2 regions of the Streptomyces sp. NBC_01237 genome follow, and region 1 is predicted to be linked to the other one. Evidence: predicted binding sites of a transcription regulator. Region 1 holds the regulator's gene; the other holds the start of a gene.
The links. Region 1 encodes HspR, which represses chaperone genes until heat shock. Its sites were predicted from a motif close to TTGAGNNNNNNNNNCTCAA; they were not measured.
Positions count from the first base shown of each region.

Region 2: lon (endopeptidase La) is a predicted target of HspR. The motif match lies at 4,332-4,350, and genes of this name have one in related genera.

Region 1 is NZ_CP108508.1:4,226,847-4,233,781, reverse strand. It holds gene OG251_RS18560 ((Fe-S)-binding protein) at 1-58, opposite strand, end outside; gene OG251_RS18555 (sugar transferase) at 141-695, opposite strand; gene dnaK (molecular chaperone DnaK) at 1,259-3,106, shown strand; gene grpE (nucleotide exchange factor GrpE) at 3,103-3,753, shown strand; gene dnaJ (molecular chaperone DnaJ) at 3,847-5,028, shown strand; gene OG251_RS18535 (heat shock protein transcriptional repressor HspR) at 5,030-5,476, shown strand; gene OG251_RS18530 (helix-turn-helix transcriptional regulator) at 5,586-6,587, opposite strand; gene OG251_RS18525 (hypothetical protein) at 6,698-6,935, shown strand, end outside.
Region 2 is NZ_CP108508.1:6,147,469-6,154,403, forward strand. It holds gene OG251_RS27535 (hypothetical protein) at 1-358, opposite strand, end outside; gene OG251_RS27540 (hypothetical protein) at 463-1,794, opposite strand; gene OG251_RS27545 (ABC transporter ATP-binding protein) at 1,791-2,561, opposite strand; gene OG251_RS27550 (zf-HC2 domain-containing protein) at 2,558-3,517, opposite strand; gene OG251_RS27555 (RNA polymerase sigma factor) at 3,514-4,155, opposite strand; gene lon (endopeptidase La) at 4,373-6,793, shown strand; gene OG251_RS27565 (polysaccharide deacetylase family protein) at 6,901-6,935, opposite strand, start outside.

The DNA.
Region 1 (6,935 bases):
TGAGCGCAACGCCGACGACGGTCAGCACCAGCGACACGATGATCGCGGCGAGTTGCATTAGGGGGCTCCTCGGGCCTGCGAGGGTTGGGATCCAGCACTACTAAGCAGTAACTTAATCAGTCTGTGCTGACACTATCCACTTATTCCGCGACGCTGTAGCCGGGCAAGCGGTGATCTGTGTCGCTCAGGTGTGCCTTGCCGCGCCGGGCGAGCCCGCGAAGCGCCGCACGCAGCGGACGGTGTACGGATTCCGCCAGGATGACGAGGTCGAGCACCGTTCCGCGGTGCTCGGCGTAGTGCTGGTCGAGCAGGTCGGGTTCGTCCCAGGGCATCCCGGAACGGGCCCGTACCTGGGCCAAGCCTGTCAGGCCCGGTCGCAGCTCCCGACGCCAGTGCCCGGTTCCGGCTCCCATGGCCCCCAAGTCGCCCGGCGCGAGCGGGGTCGGGCCGACGAGGGAGAGGTCCCCCCGGACGACGTGGGGCAGCCGGGAGAGGACGTCGAGCCGGAGCCCGCGGGTGCGCAGGGAGCGCAGTTCGAAGGCGCGGCCGTGCAGACCGGTCAGGGTCCGGCGCTCCAGTACGCCGCCGGGCGGGCGTTTCACCGCCAGCGCGAGGGCGCCCGCGGCCAGGGCGGGGGCGGCCAGGACCAGGAGGGCCGAGCCGATCATCAGGTCCAGTACCCGTTTGGCCGTCACGCGGGAGGTGAAGAGGCGTGCCGCGTCCAGTGCTGTCCACGCCGCCGTACGGACCGTCGCGGGCAGCGATGCCGGTCGTACCGCCGTTCGCCGGGGCCGCGCCCGTCCGGGGCCGAACGCGCCGGACCGGCCCCACGCCCCGGACCGGCCCCGGACGGGCGGCCGGCCCCACACCCCGGACCGGCCCCATGTACCGGACCGGTCCCACGCGCCGGGTCGTCGCTGCCGCTCCGCGCGCCGCCGTCTGGGGTTCTGCCTCGCGTTCCGCATCGCGTCCGCCCGGGTTCGAGGTCCGATGGTGTGCCGGTTATGACCGGCTCACGGCATTTTGTGACAGAACGATGCCACGGTGGGATGGTGGGGCGAGGGGTGCGCGGGGCGTGGCGCGGGATGTGCCACGGGATGAACCGCGTGCGGACGGGTCGACGCCTCGGGGAAAGCCCTGGTGGCACTAGGGGTGAGCACCTAAGTTGAGTCAGGCCCGCTCAGGTCTGTTGACTCTGGGGCGGGTGTCATGCATTCTTGAGTCAGATCCACTCAAGTAGTCAGTTGGAGGAATCGAAATGGCACGTGCGGTCGGCATCGACCTGGGCACGACTAATTCCGTCGTCAGCGTTCTCGAAGGCGGCGAGCCCACCGTCATCACCAACGCCGAAGGCGCCAGGACCACGCCGTCCGTCGTCGCCTTCGCCAAGAACGGCGAGGTGCTCGTCGGCGAGGTCGCCAAGCGCCAGGCAGTCACGAACGTCGACAGGACCATCCGCTCGGTCAAGCGCCACATGGGCACTGACTGGAAGATCGACCTGGACGGCAAGAGCTTCAACCCGCAGCAGATGAGCGCCTTCATCCTGCAGAAGCTCAAGCGGGACGCGGAGTCCTACCTGGGCGAGAAGGTGACCGACGCGGTCATCACCGTCCCGGCGTACTTCAACGACTCCGAGCGCCAGGCGACGAAGGAGGCCGGCGAGATCGCGGGCCTGAACGTCCTGCGCATCGTCAACGAGCCGACGGCCGCCGCTCTGGCGTACGGGCTCGACAAGGACGACCAGACGATCCTCGTCTTCGACCTCGGTGGCGGCACCTTCGACGTGTCGCTCCTGGAGATCGGTGACGGCGTCGTCGAGGTGAAGGCCACCAACGGTGACAACCACCTCGGTGGTGACGACTGGGACCAGCGCGTCGTCGACTACCTGGTGAAGCAGTTCGCCAACGGGCACGGCGTGGACCTGTCCAAGGACAAGATGGCTCTCCAGCGTCTCCGCGAGGCCGCGGAGAAGGCGAAGATCGAGCTCTCGTCCTCGACCGAGACCACGATCAACCTGCCCTACATCACGGCGTCCGCCGAGGGCCCGCTGCACCTGGACGAGAAGCTCACGCGCGCCCAGTTCCAGCAGCTCACCGCCGACCTTCTGGACCGGTGCAAGAACCCGTTCCACAACGTCATCAAGGACGCGGGCATCGCGCTCTCCGAGATCGACCACGTCGTTCTCGTCGGTGGCTCGACCCGTATGCCGGCCGTCGCCGAGCTCGTCAAGGAGCTGACCGGTGGCCAGGAGGCCAACAAGGGTGTGAACCCGGACGAGGTCGTCGCCATCGGCGCCTCGCTCCAGGCCGGTGTCCTCAAGGGTGAGGTCAAGGACGTCCTGCTGCTCGACGTCACCCCGCTGTCTCTCGGTATCGAGACCAAGGGCGGCATCATGACGAAGCTCATCGAGCGCAACACGACCATCCCGACCAAGCGCTCCGAGATCTTCACGACGGCCGAGGACAACCAGCCGTCCGTGCAGATCCAGGTCTACCAGGGCGAGCGCGAGATCGCGGCGTACAACAAGAAGCTCGGAATGTTCGAGCTGACCGGTCTGCCGCCGGCCCCGCGTGGTGTGCCGCAGATCGAGGTCGCCTTCGACATCGACGCCAACGGCATCATGCACGTCGCTGCCAAGGACCTCGGCACCGGCAAGGAGCAGAAGATGACCGTCACCGGTGGCTCCTCGCTGCCGAAGGACGAGGTCAACCGGATGCGTGAAGAGGCCGAGCAGTACGCCGACGAGGACCACCGTCGTCGTGAGGCCGCCGAGTCCCGCAACCAGGGCGAGCAGCTCGTCTACCAGACGGAGAAGTTCCTCAAGGACAACGAGGACAAGGTTCCCGCCGATGTGAAGACGGAGGTGGAGACCGCGCTCGGTGAGCTGAAGGAGAAGCTCAAGGGCGAGGACACCGCCGAGATCCGTACCGCCACCGAGAAGGTCGCGGCCGTCTCCCAGAAGCTGGGCCAGGCGATGTACGCCAACGCCGAGGCCGGCGCGACGCCGGGCGCGGACGTGCCGGGCGACGGGGCCAAGGCCGATGACGATGTCGTCGACGCGGAGATCGTGGACGACGAGAAGGACACCAAGGGCGGTGCGGCGTGACCGAGGAGACTCCGGGCTTCGACGAGAAGCCCGACGTCCCCTCCGGCGCCACCTCCGACGACGCCGAGCCGAAGGCCGCCGCTCCCTCCGAGGAGGAGGCGGCGGCCCCGGCCGGGGACGATAACCAGACAGCAGGTCTGACGGCTCAGCTGGACCAGGTCCGCACCGCGCTCGCGGAGCGCACGGCCGACCTCCAGCGGCTCCAGGCCGAATACCAGAACTACCGCCGCCGCGTGGAGCGGGACCGGGTCACGGTCAAGGAGATCGCCTCGGCGAACCTCCTGTCCGAGCTGCTGCCCGTGCTCGACGACGTCGGCCGCGCGCGGGAGCACGGCGAGCTGGTCGGCGGCTTCAAGTCGGTGGCCGAATCGCTGGAGACGACCGTCGCGAAGCTGGGCCTCCAGCAGTTCGGCAAGGAGGGCGAGCCCTTCGACCCGACGATCCACGAGGCCCTGATGCACAGCTATGCGCCGGACGTCACGGAGACGACCTGCGTGGCGATCCTGCAGCCTGGGTATCGCATCGGCGAGCGCACCATCCGCCCCGCGCGGGTGGCCGTCGCCGAGCCGCAGCCGGGTGCCACGCCGGCGGCGGCGAAGGAAGAGAAGGCAGATGACGAGGAGAGCGGTGGCACCGAGGAGGTCTGACATCCCGTCCGACCATCCCGGTGCTCACCGCCCGGCCCAGCGACCGGCCAACAGGCCGGTCGCTCGGCCGATCGTCCGGAAGGAGGGACGTCGATGAGCACGAAGGACTTCGTCGAGAAGGACTACTACAAGGTCCTCGGCGTCCCCAAGGACGCCACCGACGCCGAGATCAAGAAGGCGTACCGCAAGCTCGCCCGCGAGTTCCACCCGGACGCCAACAAGGGCGACGCCAAGGCGGAGTCGCGCTTCAAGGAGATCTCCGAGGCGAACGACGTCCTCGGTGACACCAAGAAGCGCAAGGAGTACGACGAGGCGCGCGCCCTCTTCGGCAACGGTGGCTTCCGCGCCGGTCCCGGTGGCGCGGGAGGCAACTTCGACCTGGGCGACCTCTTCGGCGGCGCCCAGCGGGGCGGCCAGCCCGGTGGCGCGGGCGGGTTCGGCGGCGGTGGCGGTCTGGGCGACGTCTTCGGCGGCCTGTTCAACCGCGGCGGTACGGGCACGCGTGTGCAGCCGCGCCGCGGCCAGGACATCGAGTCCGAGGTGACGCTCAGCTTCACCGAGGCGGTCGACGGGGCCACGGTCCCGCTGCGGATGTCCAGCCAGGCGCCCTGCAAGGCGTGTTCGGGCACCGGCGACAAGAACGGCACCCCGAGGGTCTGCCCGACCTGCGTCGGCACCGGCCAGGTCTCGCGCGGCAGCGGCGGCGGCTTCTCGCTCACCGACCCCTGTGTGGACTGCAAGGGCCGGGGCCTCATCGCCCAGGACCCCTGCGAGGTCTGCAAGGGCAGCGGCCGGGCGAAGTCGGCCCGCACCATGCAGGTCAGGATTCCCGCGGGCGTCCTGGACGGCCAGCGGATCCGGCTGCGCGGCAAGGGCAGCCCGGGGGAGCGCGGCGGTCCGGCCGGCGACCTCTATGTCGTCGTCCATGTCGACGCCCACCCGGTCTTCGGCCGCAAGGGCGACAACCTCACCGTCACCGTGCCCGTCACCTTCACGGAGGCGGCGCTCGGCGGCGAGGTCAAGGTCCCCACGCTCGGCGGACCCGCGGTCACCCTGAAGCTTCCGGCCGGCACCCCCAACGGGCGTACGATGCGGGCCCGCGGAAAGGGCGCGGTACGCAAGGACGGCACTCGCGGCGACCTGCTGGTCACCGTCGAGGTGGATGTGCCCACGGACCTCCCGCAGGAGGCCAGGGACGCGCTGGAGACCTACCGGAAGGCGACCGCGGACCAGGACCCGCGGGCGGAGCTGTTCCAGGCTGCGAAGGGAGCTTGAGATGGACGGCCGTCGACGTAATCCGTATCGGCTGACCGATGAATCACCTGTGTACGTGATCTCGATCGCGGCCCAGCTCTCGGGCCTCCACCCGCAGACGCTGCGTCAGTACGACCGTCTCGGCCTCGTCTCCCCGGACCGCACGGCCGGGCGCGGCAGGCGCTACTCGGCCCGCGACATCGAGCTGCTGCGCACCGTGCAGCAGCTGTCGCAGGACGAGGGCATCAACCTGGCCGGCATCAAACGCATCATCGAGCTGGAGAACCAGGTCGCCGCCCTCCAGCAGCGCGTCGCCGAGCTCTCGGCGGCGGTGGACGGCGCGGCGGTCGCCATGCAGCAGCGCGAGGCGCAGGTGCATGCCTCGTACCGCCGTGATCTGGTGCCGTACCAGGACGTGCAGCACACCAGCGCGCTGGTGGTCTGGCGGCCGAAGAAGCCGAAGGACTGATGCGGGTGGCGCCGCGAGGCGTCGCTCCGGAGCTCGTGCGTGAACCGCAGGGCCCGTCACCCGGGAGTCCACTTCCGGGAGGCGGGCCCTGCGGCGCGCTCCGGGGCGTTCAGGAGTCCTGGTCGAGGATTCCCGACCGGGCGATCAGATAGCCGAGCTGGGCCCGGCTGCTGCTGCCCAGGGCGGCGGAGAGCTTGGCGACGTGCGCCCGGCAGGTCCGGACGTTCATGCCCAGACGCCGGGCGATGGAGTCGTCCACATGGCCCTCGACGAGCAGTTGCGCGATGGAGCGCTGGACCCCGCTGATGCCCTTGGGCGTCGGTTCGTACTTGACTTCCTCCCGCAGCGGCGCGGCGCGGCTCCACAGCTGCTCGAAGACCTTGGCCAGGTACTGCACGAGCCCGGGGTGGCGCAGTTCGAGCGCCACTCGGCGGTCGTCCGTGGCGGGGATGAAGGCGACGGTGTGGTCGAAGATCATCAGCCGTTCGATGAGCTCTTCGAGGGTGCGGATTTCGACCTTGCCCGCTGTCATGCGGTCCGCGTACGTCAGGGTGCCGTGGCTGTGGCGGATGGTGTGCTGGTAGAGCGAGCGCATGCCGACGCCGCGTTCGGCGAGCATGTTCCCGCGCTCCACGGCGATGTTGAGGGTGCCCTCGCTGCGGCCGCCGCCCGGCTGGATGGTCAGGACCTCCGACCGGCACTCGGCCATGGCGAGCTCGATGGAGGCGTTGATCCGGTCGATTCCCTCAAGCACCGTGATCGCGTGCGTGGTGGGTGTCTGGGCGCTGATGGCCATGAACGGTTCGAAGGTGTCGGTCAGCTCGACGGAGAGCTGTCTGCGGGCCTGGATCTCCCGCTCGATCGGATGGAGCCGCTGCGTCAGCGCGGCGGACGGCGGTACCGGCCGGAGCCAGGCGTCGTCGGCCGGATCCGGATGAAGCAGGGCGAACTCCAGCAGACAGGGCGCGGCCGCCACTTCGGAGCGGGCGATCTTGCCCACGCTCAGCGCGCTGGCGTAGAGCCGTATCCCCTCCTCGCACAGGGCGGTGACAGAGTGGGGATGTGTCGTATTTGTGCTGTTTATTGTCAATTCTCCACCCCCCAGGAACATGAAACTACAGGAACATGATGCATCGATCCTGTGGCATTGACGTGCCTGAATGAGCCATCGTCTTGTCATGCGGGGGAGAGGAAACCTTGGAAGTGAGGACGAAGCCGACTATGGGTAGCAAAATGCTTCGCTCGGCGCTTGCCGCGGCCTTCTCCGCTGGGCTGGCGATCGGAGCGATCAGTATCCAGGACCTGGTCTGGGACAGTGCGCCCACCGACACGGCAGGCGCGCAGACGCAGGCCGCACCCCCGCCGGATCTGGTGTGGGACATCGCGCCGACCGGGGCGAAGGCCTCGTACGTCCGGGCCCTGCCCCCGCCGGACCTGGTGTGGGACGTGGCGCCGGTCG
Region 2 (6,935 bases), 1.9 Mb from region 1:
TCACCCCGGTCGCGCCCAGCACGTTGCGCACCGTCGCCGCGGCGCCGAACTGCTCCGGCACGGCCAGGGCGAGCGCCCCGGCGGCCAGCACGGTCAGGGCCAGCAGATGCCCCAGCCGGCGCGGCCACCACCGGCGGGCGGCCGTACGGTCCAGCTCGTCGCTGTGCGAGAACAGGCTGGTACCGATGGCGGCGGAGGCGAACAACGGGGCGAACACCGTCACCGCGGCGCGGGCGGTGGGGTCGGAGCCGGGCCCGTGCACCGGCCCGTGGGCGGCCCACGCGGCGATGAGGGCGAGCCCGGCCACCGCCGCGACGGTGGCCGGGAAGGCGCGGGAACGGAGGTAGAGGGTGGGCAGGCGCGGGAGGTGCGCGGGCAGGCCGCCCGGGGCGGTCGCGGGCGGGGTGGCGCGAGGCGCGCGAGAAGGCGCCCGGCGGCGTGCGGAACGGGGCTCGGGGGCGGTCACAGCGCCGGCACCTCCTGCGGATCGCAGCTGCCGCGCGAGGCCAGGAAGCGCCCGAGCCAGACCTTGCGTTCGGCGTCCGGCATGGCGGTGAGCCGTGCCGGATGCGGGGGATCGGGGAATGCCTCGTCCCGGTCCGCCAGATAGCCGGCCACCGCGTCGTCGGTCTCCCACATCCGCCGGGCGCCCGCCGGGTCGTTCTGCTCCAGGGAGGCCGGGCAGTCGCGGGCGGTCAGCTGCCACACGGTCTGGGCGGCGTAGTCCACGGGGTCGGGAAACTCGTTCCGTACGACACTCCAGCCCCGGGTGAGGGACGGCAGGGCCGATTCGTCCGCGCCGGGGCGCACGGCGGGGTCCACGTAACGCACCGGCGCTCCCGGAACGCCCTCCAGCCGGGACAGCATCCCGGACAGCGCCTCGGACGCCCGGGGCAGCAGCGGGCCGTCCAGCCCGCCCACGCAGATCTGCGGGACGGTGTCGCCGCAGACCAGCCGGGCGGCCACCGGATCGTCCCGGAACAGCCCCTCCCCGGTGCCCACGATCAGCGGCGCCACCGAGGCCGCCACGGCGAGCGGCACCAGAGCGAGGTACCGGCGCCGGGCCGCGTATCCGAGCACCGGCGCGAGCGCGAGGCCGCCCACCCAGAGCACCATGACGGGGGCGAACCACCAGACGGGTACGGTCCCGTGCAGCTCGAACTGCTGGGCGGGATTCAGGAACCGGGCGTCGGACGACAGATAGGACGGGGCGCCCAGGCCGACGTACCCGGCCGCCGCGAGCACCGGCGCGGTCAGCCGCCACCGGCACACCCGCCCCACCACGAAGCCCACGAAGGTCAGGGACACCAGCGCGCAGAGGTCGGTGACGGCGACCGCGGCCGACGGGCCGCCCGCCCCGGTGTACGGCCAGGTCGCCGCGGACACCCCGGCCAGCGCGACGAGATAGCCGACGGCCGCCCACAGCGCGACGGGCAGGGCCGCCATCATCAGCTGAGCCGGCTGGCCGCGGGGCACCGACAGCCAGAGCCCGGCGGTCCGGCGCCGGTGCTCGCGGCCGCCCTGCCAGCAGCCCGCGGCAGCGGCGAGCGGCCCCGCGATCAGCGTGGCGGCCGAGTGCAGCAGCCCCTGGGTCTCACCCCAGCTCCCCTGCCACTCGTCCGCCTTGTTCACCATCGGGACCAGGACGGCCAGGGCGACGACGGGTCCCGTCCACGGGACGGAGCCGCGCCGCAGCTCGGCGCGGAGCACGGACCGGGCGGCGTGCGGAGCGGGCCGCGGCGCGGGTGAGGGGGCCGCACCGGTGGGCTCCGGCGGGCTCATGGTGTCCGTCATGCGGCCGCCACCTCCGTACGGTGGGCGCGCAGGGCGGCGGTGTAGCCACGCTCGATGGGGTTGCCGCCGAGCCCGTCCGGCTCGCCGCCCAGCTCGATGAGCTGCGCGGTCGTGCCCCGGTAGGCGATCCGGCCGGTCTCGATCAGCGTCACATCGGTGCAGGCGGCGGCGACGTCCTCGACCAGATGCGTGGACACGATCACGGTGGACGTCTCTCCCAGCTCCCGCAGCAGCGCCCGGAACTCGACCCGCTGTTCCGGGTCCAGCCCGGCGGTCGGCTCGTCGAGCAGCAGCAGCGCCGGTTCGTTGACGATGGCCTGGGCGATACCGACGCGCCGGATCATGCCCCCGGACAGCGTCTTCACCTTCGTGTCGATCCGGTCCGCCAGACCCACGCGTTCCACGGCGCGTTCCACGGCCGACGCCACCCGCGCCCCGTCCATCTCCTTGAGCCAGGCCACATAGGCGATGAACTCGCGGACCGTGAAGCCGGGGTAGTGGCCGAACTCCTGCGGCAGATATCCGAGCCTGCGCCGCACCGCCGACCTGCCGCGGTGGTCCGACGCCGCGCCCACCTCGTCGCCGAGCAGTTCCACCCGGCCTTCGGCGGGGGCCGCCACGGTCGCCAGGACCCGGATCAGCGAGGTCTTGCCCGCGCCGTTCGGCCCGAGCAGGCCGTGCACACCCGGCGCGAAGTCCAGGTCGACGGCGTCCAGCACTGCCTTCCTGCGGTGCCGGACGGTCAGTCCGGTGACCTTTACGCTCACGACGTCTCCAGATGGTCGAAGGATCTACGGCGTACGGCGATCAGCGCCGCGCATACGAGGGCGGCGGCCGCCCAGCAGCCCTGGATGCCCGGCCCCGCGAAGTACGGGGCTGCCCCGGCCACCAGCGCGGCGCCCCCCGGCGCCGCGCTGATGGTGGGCAGGACGACCGCGGCGGCCCAGCCCGCCGCGACGGCCGAGGCGCCCGCGCGGCAGCCGATGTACGAGCCGAGGGCGAGCGCCGCGAGGGTCATCGCCAGCCCGGGCAGCAGCCACGCCGCGGCACCGGGCCCGCCCGCGGAGGCGGGCAGCAGCGCACCGGCGCAGGTCAGCGCCGGAATGCTCACCCCGAGCACGGCCGCGGACCTGGTCAGCAGCAGCCCCACCCCGCCGGACGGGGTCGAGGCGGCGATCTCGTGCAGGGGGTCGGCATGCCGTCCGTACGAGACGAGGACCCCGGCGAGCGGGAGCACCGGCGCGGTCACGAGCAGCAGTGGACGCGCCGCGGCTCCGAGCCCCGCCCCGTACGCCAGGGCCACCGCCCCCACGGCCACCAGCACGAGCGCCAGCAGCCAGGGCCCGCGCAGGGCGGGGCCCGCGGCCCAGAGGACCCGGGCGACGGCGGGGACCCGGGCGATCGGAGCGATCCGGGCGATCGGAGCGATCGGCGGCGCGGCGACCGCCTCACCGGCCCCACGCACCTCGTGGGCCCCACCGGGCTCGGCGAGTGCCGCGGTCAGCACCGCCGCCCGGACGTCGGCCAGTACCGCCGCCGCCGCGCCCCGGGCCCGGACCGCCGACGACACGCGGGCCGCGCAGGTCCCGCAGACCTCGATGTGTTCCTCCAGCGACCGGGCGGCCGTCCCGGACGCGGTGCCGTCCGCGTACCGTGCCGCCGCGTCCTGGCCCACGTGCCGGCCCGCGTTCGTGGCAGCTCGCGATGTCCTGCCGTGCCTCATGCCGTGCCTCCCAGTGGGGCGTCGTTCGGCGCCGGCCGGGCCAGGGCGGCGCGCAGTTCGCGTCTGGCCCGCATCGCGCGGGTCTTGACCGTGCCTTCGGGGATGCCGAGCAGCCGCGCGGCCTCCCGGGTCGTCAGGCCGTCGACGACCGTCGCGCGCAGCACCTCGCCCAGCTCGGGCGGGATCCGGTCGAGCGCGTCGCCCACGTCCCCGTACTCCAGTCCGGCCAGCACCCGTTCCTCGGTGGAGGGCACGGTGGTGCTCCACCCCGTGTCTGCGGGCCGGTCCAGCCGGGCGGCGGCCCGCTGGGCGTCGACGAGCCGACGGGCGGCGATCACCCACAGCCAGCCGCCCGCCGGGCCGCCCCGGTGCGTTCCGGCGGACCGCCAGACGGCCACGAAGGTGTCCTGAAGCACCTCCCGCACGGTCTCGGCGTCCGGGCACCGGCGGCTCAGCCGGGCGTGGAGCCAGCCGGAGTGCCGGTCGTACAGCGTGCCCAGGGCCACCGCGTCCCCCCGCGCGACCGCCCGCAGCAGCGCCGCGTCCTCGTCCCTCCCGTCCGCACGGTGCCCGTCGTCCTCGTCGATCCCGTCGTCCCGGTGTCCCGGGCCCTCCCCCGCAGGGCGCAACAGCCTCACACCCTCCCTATCGACGGCCGGACCGTATCCGGTTCATGGAAGGCGGGAGGCTCCTCGGGTGTTGCACCCGGTACGGAGGCACGGGAAGTGCTGAGGCAGGGCGGCGCGCGGGCAGCGGCAGCGGCCGATCGCTCAGAGCGAACACCGGCTGGGGAACAATTGGCCGCTCAGGTGCATTGAGTCCACATAGCTCAACTTGCCTGCCGAAGGGGAGATCATGACTACGGAGTCCAAGGCGTTCACAACGATCGACCTGCCCGTGCTGCCGCTCGACGACGAAGTCGTACTGCCCGGAATGGTGGTGCCGCTGGATCTGTCGGACGCGGAGGTGCGGGCCGCCGTCGAGGCCGCTCAGGCCGCCGCGCGTCCGGGCGACGGCAAGCCCGAGGTGCTGCTGGTGCCGAGGATCGACGGGACGTACACGGGGACCGGCGTCCTCGGCACCGTCGAGCAGGTCGGCCGTCTGTCGGACGGCGACCCGGGCGCGCTCATCCGGGCCCGTGACCGGGTGCGGATCGGGGCCGGGACGAGTGGTCCCGGCGGAGCGCTGTGGGTGGAGGGCACCCGGATCGACGTGGTCGTGCCCGACCCGCTGCCCGGCTCCGCGGCGGAGCTCGTCAAGGAGTACAAGGCGCTCGCCACCAGCTGGCTGAAGAAGCGCGGGGCCTGGCAGGTCGTGGACCGGGTCCAGCAGATCGAGGACATCTCCGCGCTGGCGGACAATTCCGGCTACTCGCCCTTCCTGGCCACCGCGCAGAAGGTCCAGCTGCTGGAGACGACGGACGCGGTCGCCCGGCTGAAGCTCGCCATCCAGTGGCTCGGTGAGCACCTCGCCGAGCAGGACGTGGCCGAGTCCATCGCCAAGGACGTCCAGGAGGGCGTCGACAAGCAGCAGCGCGAATTCCTGCTGCGGCGTCAGCTCGACGCCGTGCGCAAGGAGCTCTCCGAGCTCAACGGCGACCCGGAGGACGAGTCCGACGACTACCGGGCCCGTGTCGAGGCCGCCGACCTTCCCGGGCACGTCCGCGAGGCCGCGCTCAAGGAGGTCGACAAGCTGGAGCGATCCTCCGACCAGAGCCCGGAGGGTTCCTGGATCCGGACCTGGCTGGACACCGTTCTCGAACTTCCCTGGACCGAGCGCACCGAGGACGCCTACGACATCCGCGGCGCGCGGGAGATCCTGGACGCCGAGCACGCCGGCCTGGCGGACGTGAAGGAACGGATCACCGAGTACCTCGCGGTGCGCAAGCGGCGTGCCGACCGGGGGCTCGGAGTGGTCGGCGGGCGGCGCGGCGGTGCCGTGCTCGCGCTCGTGGGCCCTCCCGGCGTCGGCAAGACCTCGCTCGGTGAGTCCGTCGCGCACGCCATGGGCCGCAAGTTCGTCCGCGTCGCGCTCGGCGGTGTCCGGGACGAGGCGGAGATCCGGGGCCACCGGCGTACCTACGTGGGCGCGCTCCCCGGACGCATCGTGCGGGCCATCAAGGAGGCCGGCTCGATGAACCCGGTCGTCCTGCTCGACGAGATCGACAAGGTCGGCTCCGACTTCCGGGGCGACCCGGCCGCCGCCCTCCTCGAAGTCCTGGACCCGGCCCAGAACCACACCTTCCGCGATCACTACCTGGAGGTCGAACTCGACCTCAGCGACGTGGTGTTCCTGGCCACGGCCAATGTGCTGGAAGCCATCCCGGAGGCGCTGCTGGACCGGATGGAGCTGGTCCGGCTCGACGGCTACACCGAGGACGAGAAGGTCGTCATCGCCCGTGACCACCTGCTCCCGCGCCAGCTGGAGCGGGCCGGTCTGGAGAAGGACGAGGTCGGCCTCGACGAGTCCGCGCTGCGCAGGCTGGCGGGCGAGTACACCCGTGAAGCGGGCGTACGGAACCTGGAACGCGCCGTCGCCCGGCTGCTCCGCAAGGTCGCGGCCCAGCACGAACTGGGCGACCGGGAGCTGCCGTTCACGGTGACCGAGACGGATCTGCGCGGTCTGATCGGGCGGCCGCACCACGTCCCCGAGTCCGCCCAGGACCCGGCCGAGCGCCGTACCGCGGTGCCGGGCGTGGCCACCGGACTCGCGGTGACCGGAGCCGGCGGTGACGTGCTGTACGTGGAGGCGTCGCTGGCCGACCCGGAGACCGGGGCGTCCGGGCTGACCCTCACCGGTCAGCTGGGCGACGTCATGAAGGAATCGGCGCAGATCGCGCTGAGCTTCCTGCGGTCCCACGGCGCGGAACTGGAACTGCCGGTCGCGGACCTCAAGGACCGCGGCGCGCACATCCACTTCCCGGCGGGCGCGGTCCCCAAGGACGGGCCCAGTGCCGGTATCACCATGACGACGGCGCTGGCCTCGCTGCTCTCCGGGCGGCTGGTCCGCACGGATGTGGCGATGACCGGCGAGGTGTCGCTGACCGGACGGGTGCTGCCGATCGGAGGTCTGAAGCAGAAGCTCCTGGCGGCCCACCGCGCGGGCATCACCACCGTGGTGATCCCCAAGCGGAACGAGGCCGATCTGGACGACGTCCCCGCCGAGGTCCTCGACACGCTGGAGGTCCACCCGGTGACCGATGTCCGCCAGGTGCTGGAGATCGCCCTCGCCCCGGCCTCGGCCAGGGTCGAGGAGAGGATCCCGGCAGCCGCCTAGGTGCCACGGCGTGACGGGCGTGGCACCAGGTGCGCGGCCGGTACGGACGGCCCGCCCACCCGAGTCAACGGGGGGCGGGCCGTTCCGCGTGCGGACATCGGTGCCTGCTAGGGGCGGTAGATGGTGCCCGGCTCCGGGGTGG